Regions from separate parts of the Pseudomonas sp. LB3P93 genome, predicted to be linked through region 2. Evidence: riboswitches for the same ligand, from Rfam matches in the RefSeq annotation. Region 2 holds a riboswitch; the other holds the start of a gene.

Region 1 (4,409 bases), 1.0 Mb from region 2:
GGGATGGATTGACGCTCTGCCGCAAACGCTAAAACGCGGTCCTTGTGGGAGCGGGCTTGCCCGCGATTGCGGTGGATCAGGCAGCATCGATGTTGAATGTGCCGACCTCATCGCGGGCAAGCCCGCTCCCACAGGTTAGGTGTGTGTTGCAGTTACTTCGCGGTCGACACCCGCCACACCTTGTTCCCCACATCATCGGCCACCAGCAAGCCTCCCTGCTGATCAATCACCACGCCCACAGGCCGGCCCATGGCTTTCTCATCCGCATTGAGGAAACCCGTGAGCACATCAATCGGTTGCCCGGTCGGCTTACCGCCCGCGAACGGGACGAAAATCACTTTATAACCACTGTGCGGCTTGCGGTTCCACGAGCCGTGCTGGCCGATGAAGGCACCTTCCTTGAATTGCGCAGGAAGTGTGTTGCCCTCGGCAAACGACAGGCCCAGCGACGCGGTATGCGGGCCGACTGCGTAGTCCGGCGCAATGGCCTTGGCTACCAGATCCGGGTTTTGCGGCTCGACGCGAATATCCACGTGCTGGCCGTAATAGCTGAAGGGCCAACCGTAGAACCCGCCGTCCTTCACTGAAGTGATGTAGTCCGGCACGAGATCGCTACCGATTTCGTCACGTTCATTGACCGCCGTCCACAGTGCGCCGGTCTGAGGTTCCCAGGCCAGGCCGTTTGGATTGCGAATCCCCGAGGCGAAGATCCGGTGATTACCGGTAGCACGATCCACTTCCCAGATCGCCGCGCGACCTTCTTCCTGATCCAGGCCGTTTTCGCCGACGTTGCTGTTGGAGCCGACCGTGACGTACAGCTTGCTGCCGTCCTTGCTGGCGATAACGTTTTTGGTCCAGTGGTGATTCAGCGTACCACCCGGCAGGTCGACCACCTTGATCGGCGGCGACTTGATCGCCGTGTTGCCGTTTTCATAGTGAAAGCGCAGCAGACGATCGGTGTCGGCGACGTACAGGTCATTGCCGACCAGGGTCATGCCGAACGGCGAGTTGAGGTTTTCCAGGAACACCGTGCGGGTTTCGGCGATGCCGTCGTGGTCCTTGTCCCGCAGCAGCGTGATGCGGTTCGGGCTGGGGACGCCGGCACCGGCACGCCCCATGACCTTGCCCATGACCCAGTCGCGAATGCCTTTGCCGTCATCGGGTTTCGGTGGCGCGTTGGTTTCGGCCACCAGCACGTCGCCGTTGGGCAGCACGTAAAGCCAGCGCGGGTGATCGAGCCCTTCGGCAAATGCCGCCACTTGAGTCCCTGCCGCGGCGACGGGTTTCTTACCTTCAGGCCAGCCGATCGCCGGGGCGATGTTCACCGTCGGGATCAGGGTTTTATTCGGTTCTGGCAGCTTGGGCGACGGGCCTGTGCCGTCCGAGACTTGCAGGCTGGAGGTTTCACCACAGGCGGCGAGCCCTCCGGCGAGCGCGATGATGAAAACGAGCTGGGGTTTGCGCATTACTGATCTTCCCTATGAATGCATTGACGTAATCATAGAGAAGAGTAGACGTTCGATGGTTCAACCCGTCAGCCGCGGGCTTCCTTGAGCAGGACAGCGATGCCGGGATGGTAGTTGCCGGCTTCATTGCGCAGCTTGCGGTAGGCGTACGGGAAATACCAGGCTACGGCGCAGCTGGGTTCCTTTTGCAGGTCGTCGAGCATGTCCTGGAGTTCTTCCGGTGTAGCACTCTGCTGAGCTTTTTGCGGCGCAACGAACAGGCAACCGAGTTTCAGGTCGCTGGCGTAGCTGATCCGCTTGGCCTCGCTGGTGATCTCCTGCAGTGCCTGAGTCAGGTTCAGGCTATTGACCCGCGGCCAGCGTTGAGTGGCTTGAAGGTAGGCGCGTTGTTCGGCGGTGGCTTCAGGAGTGGCGATAAGCAGGTCGGCGCGACCGTTGCGTTCACCTTCTTCGTTCTGCTTGCGCGTCGGCGCTTGTTGCAGCGTGACCATTTCCGCCATCCAGGCCGCGGCGGAGAGCAGGCCGAGATTGGCTTTTTCGTCGTACCAGTAAGGGGTATCGTTATCGCCGCGCACGACGTTGTAGCGGTCGATACAGTCAAACCAGCGTTCCAGCACCGGCCGCAGGAATTCCAGCTTCGGATTGCTGATGATCATGCCTTGCATGTTGCTTACCCTTGTAATTGTGATGTTGGGTTGTGGCGCGTTGATATCACTGCTGACAGTGTGGTGCAAGTCGGGTGTCAGAAAATTAATCGGCGGCAGTATATCGCTCGCCCGCGCTTTGTCTTCAATTGACGCTCCACCCCCAACCCTCTAACCTTCGCGGCTTGTTTCAGGTGCTCTGTGGCGGTGGCCGACAGAGTGAAACAGGGAAGCCGGTGAGTGACTACCTTCAAGCGACGAAGTGTCATGATCCCGGCGCTGCCCCCGCAACGGTAAATGAGTGAAGACTGCGCCTTGAGCCACTGTGTCGACGACATGGGAAGGCGCGCAGTCCGGCGCAAGCCGCTCATGAGCCCGGAGACCGGCCTGATTCATCCAACGGCATCACGGTGGGCGATGCCAGGCTTCTTGCCGTCTATTCTTGTGCCTGCCCGCCGTTATCCAGCCTCAACGGAGAGCTCCCCATGACTGATTCCCCCGATCGTGACGAACGCCATCTGGCGCGCATGCAGCGCAAAAAAGCCGTGATCGACGAACGCATCGCCAACTCGCCGAATGAGTGCGGCCTGCTGCTGGTGCTGACCGGCAATGGCAAAGGCAAGAGCAGCTCGGCCTTCGGCATGCTCGCCCGGTCCATGGGCCATGGCATGCAGTGCGGCGTGGTGCAGTTCATCAAGGGCCGCAACAGCACCGGCGAAGAGCTGTTCTTCCGCCGCTTTCCGGAGCAGGTGCGTTTTCATGTGATGGGCGAGGGCTTCACCTGGGAAACCCAGGACCGCCAGCGTGACATCGCCGCCGCCGAAGCTGCCTGGGAAGTGTCCCGTGAATTGCTGCGCGATCCGTCGATCGGTCTGGTGGTGCTGGATGAGTTGAACATTGCCCTCAAGCACGGTTATCTCGACCTCGATCAAGTGCTCACTGACTTGCAGGCGCGTCCGCCGATGCAACACGTGGTGGTCACCGGTCGCGGCGCCAAGCCGGAGATGATCGAGCTGGCCGATACGGTCACCGAAATGGGTGTGATCAAGCACGCGTTCCAGGCCGGGATCAAAGCGCAAAAAGGCGTCGAGCTGTGAATCAGCCACGTCATTGCCCGGCGGTGCTGATCGCCGCGCCGGCCTCCGGTCAGGGCAAGACCACCGTCACCGCCGCGCTGGCCCGTTTGCATCGCAATCAGGGGCGCAAGGTTCGCGTGTTCAAGTGCGGCCCGGACTTTCTCGACCCGATGATTCTCGAGCGCGCCAGCGGTGCGCCGGTGTATCAACTGGACATGTGGATGGTCGGCGAACAGGAAAGTCGTCGACTGTTGTGGGAAGCCGCCGGTGAAGCAGATTTGATCCTCATCGAAGGCGTCATGGGGCTGTTCGACGGCACGCCGTCCAGCGCCGACCTGGCGCGGCACTTCGGTGTGCCGGTGCTCGGTGTGATCGACGGCACGGCCATGGCGCAGACGTTTGGTGCGCTGGCGTTGGGGTTGGCGAAGTATCAGCCGGACTTGCCGTTTGCCGGTGTGCTGGCCAACCGTGTGGGCACGTTGCGTCATGCGCAATTGCTCGAAGGCAGCCTGACCGAAGGTTTGCGCTGGTACGGCGCGTTGTCGCGCGAGACCGGAATCGAATTGCCGAGTCGTCATCTCGGTCTGGTCCAGGCCAGCGAGTTGAACGATCTCGACCTGCGCCTCGATGCGGCGGCCGAATCGCTGGCCAGCAGTTGCGATGTGACGCTGCCGCCCGCCGTGGAATTCGCGGCGCCTGAAACGATTGTCGCTGAACCGCTATTGAAAGGCGTGCGAATCGCGGTGGCCCGTGATGAAGCGTTCGCCTTCACCTACGGCGCGAGCCTGGATTTGCTGCAAGCGATGGGCGCCGAACTGCTGTTCTTCTCGCCGATCCGCGAAGCTGATTTGCCGGAGGCTGACAGCCTTTATCTGCCAGGCGGTTATCCAGAATTGCACCATGTGGCGCTGTCACAGAACACCTCGATGCTGAATGCGATCCGCGCCCATCATGCCGCCGGCAAGCCTTTGCTCGCTGAGTGTGGCGGGATGTTGTACCTGCTTGATTCGTTGACCGACGTCGAAGGCATTCGCGCTGAACTGGTCGGTTTGCTGGCCGGTGATGCGGTGATGCAGAAACGTCTGGCAGCGCTGGCGTTGCAAGCGGTGGAGTTGCCGGAAGGTTCGTTGCGCGGGCATACGTATCACCACTCGCTGACCAGCACCGAGCTTGAGCCGATTGCTCGTGGGCTGAGCCCGAATGGCGGGCGTGGGGCGGAGGCG
Region 2 (4,409 bases):
CGATGTGGTCGAAGACGGCATCGCCGTACTGAAGTTCGGCGGCGGTTGCCAGGGCTGCGGCCAGGCTGACGTCACCCTTCGCGAAGGCATTGAGCGCACCTTGCTTGAGCGCATTCCCGAGCTCAAGGGTGTTCGCGATGTGACCGACCACACGCAGAAAGAAAATGCCTACTACTGAGTAAGGTGTTCGCTGCGAAATGAAAAAACGGCACTGTGGCGAGGGAGCTTGCTCCCGCTCGATTGCGAAGCAATCGCAATGCAGCCAATGCATTTTCCGTGATGAATGCGTTGGCTGATGTTGGGACCGCTTCGCGGTCCGGCGGGAGCAAGCTCCCTCGCCACAGGTGCTTTAGGGTCGATACAAATGCGCATGCCCGGCGCGATACAGCGATGATTCGCTGAACTGATCACTGCCCAACACCCGACCCACCAAAATCAACGCCGTGCGCCGAAAACCCTTCGCTGCCACCTTTTCGGCAATGTCTGCAATCGTCCCCACCACCCAATCCTGATCCGGCCACGTCGCCCGGTGAATCACCGCGATCGGGCAGTCCGCGCCGTAATGTGGCAGCAGTTCGGCGAGGATTTTCTCCAGATGATTGACCCCCAAATGAATCGCCATGGTCGCCCCGTGCTGCGCCAGGCTGCCCAGCTCTTCACCGGCCGGCATCACGGTTTTGTCGGCATAACGGGTCAGAATCACGCTCTGGGAAATGTCGGGCAACGTCAGCTCCGCCCCCAAAAGTGCCGCACACGCGGCAGTGGCCGTGACCCCGGGAATGATTTCAAACGCAATCCCGAGTTCGCGCAGATAACGAATCTGCTCACCAATCGCCCCGTAAAGACTCGGATCACCCGAATGCACCCTCGCCACGTCCTGGCCGTTGGCATGGGCGGTTTTGAACAGTTCGATGATCTGCTCCAGATGCAATTCGGCGCTGTTGACCACCTGTTCGGCACAATGGCCTTCCAGCACGGCGGCGGGCACTAAAGAGCCGGCATAGATGATCACCGGGCAACTGCGAATCAGCCGTTGGCCTTTGACGGTGATCAGTTCCGGGTCGCCGGGACCTGCGCCAATGAAGTAGACGGTCATCGTCCGTTCCTTTGAAAAAAGAGTCTGTCAGAAAAAGGGCGTGGGCAAGGCTTCAGATGAAGATTGCTCATGATCGAAGGCGGGGATTATCGGGGATCTTACGCAACGCAGGCCAATGCCAGGGTGGCCTGGGCGTATTTTTGTCGGCAAATCAGCAGTTTCGCCGGTGCCTGGGCCAGCTGTTCGGCCAAGGCCAGGGCGGCACTTTCCGCCACGCCGTAGCAGCCGGTGCGTTCGAACGCGATGTCCGAATGATGGCTGAGTTGCGCTTTGTAACCTTGCAGTTGCTCACTGCTGAAATACATCACTTCTAACCCAAGTTGTGCGGCGAGTTCGACCAGGCCTGGCTCATCACGCTTCAGGTCGATGCTGGCCAGGGCCTTGATCTGGTGAAGTCCGATTTTATGCGCCTGTAATGCCTGATCGAGCAACGCCCGCAGCGTGCTGGCGGGGCAGCCGCGCTGGCAGCCCAGGCCGACGACTAAAGTCGGCGCTGTGCTGGCATCCGTCATGCGTGGTATTGGCCGTCGTTTTTGCGGCGGAACAACCACGCGCTGATCAGGCCCAGGGCCAGCCAGAACGCGACGTTGGTCAGCTGCGAAGCGATTTTGAACTGCGCTTCCAGAGCTTCCGGAGCCAGCATCGAGTGCACTTCCGGTTGCGGCGCGCCGATCACATGCGGAGCAGCGAGAATCGCCACGCCCAGGATCTTCATCAGCCAGTGACGGCTGAACACGATCAGCGCAATGCCGACAGCCGTTGAAGCGGCCGTGCAGATCCACCAGAGTTGCCGTTGCGCCAGATCGGCCGCGGCTGTGCCCGGCAGTTCAGGCGGCAGGCCGAGGGTCGGCGCCAGCACGAAGGTTGCGTAACCGGCCAGGCCCCAGAGCAAGCCCTGCGAGGTTTTGGTCGGTGCACGCAGGGTGTAGAGACCGGCGAGCATCAGGGCGAAACCGACGGCTACCACCAGGTTGCCGCCCGTGGTCGACAACACGCGCTGCCAGCCATCTTCCGGTTCCCAGGCTTCGGCATCGTGAGTGTGAGCGGCGACACCCGCGGCGTGTTCATGAACTTCAACAGCGGCCGGCTCGGATTTTTCGTAGGTTTCGGCCTGCAGAATCAGCGGAGCGACCCAGAAGCTTTGCAGCAGGGTCAGCAACAGGGCGGCCAGCAGCCCGGTGAAACCTGCAGTTTGCGCAATACGCTTGATCATGTCGGCAGGTCTCAATGGCACGGAAAGGCGGAGCTGTGACGGGTATCGTGCGCAGCGTTGTGGACCGCTTCGATGTGCGAGAAACCGGCGAAATACACCAGGCACGCGCCCAGGATCGATGCGCAAACGGCAGCGGTCAGGCGTTGGGTCAGGGTCGTGGTGGTGCTGGCGGTGCTGTGGCCGGTGCTACTGATGATCGACATGGCGCTTCCCTCTGGTCTGTCAGCGGGTGAATAGAGCGCATGGAAGACCCCTGCGAGTCGGGCACGCAGAGGTTCAACAGCGCCCGCCCACCGCGGGTTTGTTATTCAGTGATCGTAACGGTCACTTTGTGTTGCGGGCCGGTCTCCGGGCTCACGAGGGGCCAAGGCTTGCGCCTGAACCTGCAAGCATCACCTTCCCATGCCGAACTGCTGGCACAGTGGATCTGACGCTTCGCTCGCTTACCGTTGCGGGGGCAGCACCGGACTGACATGGCTTTGAGTAAAGCACATGATTCACCGGTTTCCCGTTTCACCCTGTGAAGGGCACCCGTAACAAGGCGTGTAGGAGAGCATGGGCGGGGGTTTGGCGTCAATTGGCATGGGTTCTCAGTTGACACCCAATACCTGTGGCGAGGGAGCTTGCTCCCGCTGGGTTGCGAAGCGACCCCTGGCATTCCTTCAGGCATAGCTCGCAAGCAGGTTTTGCGACGGCTTCGCCACCGAGCGGGAGCAAGCTCCCTCGCCACAAGGGGGCGTGAGGCCTCACGAGACATTGACCCGCCCCAAGACGATGCGTAGCCTTGCGCTTTCGAGGTTCTTCGGCATTTGCCGAAGCTAAGAAGGGAACGCGGTCGATGCCGCGGCTGCCCCCGCAACTGTGAACGGTGATGTTCGCTGCCACGCCACTGCAAACCCAGTCCAACGGGTTCGCGGGAAGGCGCAGCGAATGCCAGTCTGCCATTGGCACACCGTCAGCCAGGAGACCTGCCTCGACACAGATTCTCACTACAACCGGGCGGGGTGATCCGGTGGCGAACTCTTCCGCGCGCGCCCGTCGCAGCGATTGTCGTCCCGTATGCCCGCCACCTTGCCAAAGGGCATCCGATGAAAACACTGGCCAAACTCCCCGTCACCATCGTTACCGGCTTCCTCGGCTCCGGCAAAACCACCTTGCTGCGGCACATGCTCGACAACGCTCAGGGCCGCCGCATCGCGGTGATCGTCAATGAGTTTGGCGAACTGGGCATCGACGGCGAAATCCTCAAGCAGTGCTCCATCGGCTGCACTGAAGAAGAAGCCAACGGCCGCGTCTACGAGCTGGCCAACGGCTGCCTGTGCTGCACCGTCCAGGAAGAATTCTTTCCGGTGATGCGCGAACTCGTCGCCCGTCGCGGCGACCTCGACCACATCCTGATCGAAACCTCGGGCCTGGCCCTGCCAAAGCCTTTGGTTCAAGCCTTCCAGTGGCCGGAAATCCGCAGCGCCTGCACCGTTGACGCGGTCATCACCGTGGTCGACAGCCCGGCCGTTGCTGCCGGCACCTTCGCCGCGTTCCCGGATCAGGTCGATGCCCAGCGCAAACTCGACCCGAACCTGGACCACGAATCGCCGCTGCACGAACTGTTCGCCGACCAACTGGCGAGCGCCGACCTGGTGATCCTCAACAAGGCCGACTTGATCAGCCCTGAAGACCTGGCCCGCGTACGCCTGGAAGTCGCCGAAGAGCTGCCGCCAGCGGTAAAAGTCATCGAAGCCAGCAGCGGCCGCGTGCCACTGGACGTGCTGATCGGCCTCGGTGCCGGTTCCGAAGAACACATCGACAGCCGTCACAGCCATCACGATCACCACCACGAAGGCGAGGACGATCACGATCACGACGCCTTCGATTCGATCTCCATCGAGCTGCCGCAAGCCGACGAAAGCCTGCTGCTGGACGCGCTGACCCAATTGGTGGTCCAGCACGGCATCCTTCGGGTCAAAGGTTTCGCGGCGATCCCGAACAAACCGATGCGCCTGCTGATCCAGGGCGTGGGCACGCGTTTCGACAAGCATTTCGACCGTCAGTGGGGCGCCGATGAAGCGCGTACCACACGTTTGGTGCTGATCGGCCAGGAAC

The links. A riboswitch is a leader RNA that binds a small molecule or an ion and turns the genes downstream of it on or off. The one in region 2 is predicted to bind cobalamin.
Region 1: linked by a shared signal. The riboswitch ahead of cobO (cob(I)yrinic acid a,c-diamide adenosyltransferase) and the one ahead of ACYZT8_RS13375 (CbtB domain-containing protein) in region 2 are both predicted to bind cobalamin.

The regions. Positions count from the first base shown of each region.
Region 1 is NZ_CM142713.1:1,911,103-1,915,511, forward strand. Features, by position in the region: gene ACYZT8_RS08510 (O-methyltransferase) at 1-32, shown strand, start outside; gene ACYZT8_RS08515 (PQQ-dependent sugar dehydrogenase) at 153-1,466, opposite strand; gene ACYZT8_RS08520 (hypothetical protein) at 1,535-2,131, opposite strand; cobalamin riboswitch at 2,286-2,515, shown strand; gene cobO (cob(I)yrinic acid a,c-diamide adenosyltransferase) at 2,596-3,207, shown strand; gene ACYZT8_RS08530 (cobyrinate a,c-diamide synthase) at 3,204-4,409, shown strand, end outside.
Region 2 is NZ_CM142713.1:2,945,735-2,950,143, forward strand. Features, by position in the region: gene nfuA (Fe-S biogenesis protein NfuA) at 1-178, shown strand, start outside; gene cobM (precorrin-4 C(11)-methyltransferase) at 350-1,096, opposite strand; gene ACYZT8_RS13365 (cobalamin biosynthesis protein) at 1,195-1,608, opposite strand; gene ACYZT8_RS13370 (CbtA family protein) at 1,605-2,309, opposite strand; gene ACYZT8_RS13375 (CbtB domain-containing protein) at 2,321-2,512, opposite strand; cobalamin riboswitch at 2,632-2,859, opposite strand; cobalamin riboswitch at 3,088-3,299, shown strand; gene cobW (cobalamin biosynthesis protein CobW) at 3,398-4,409, shown strand, end outside.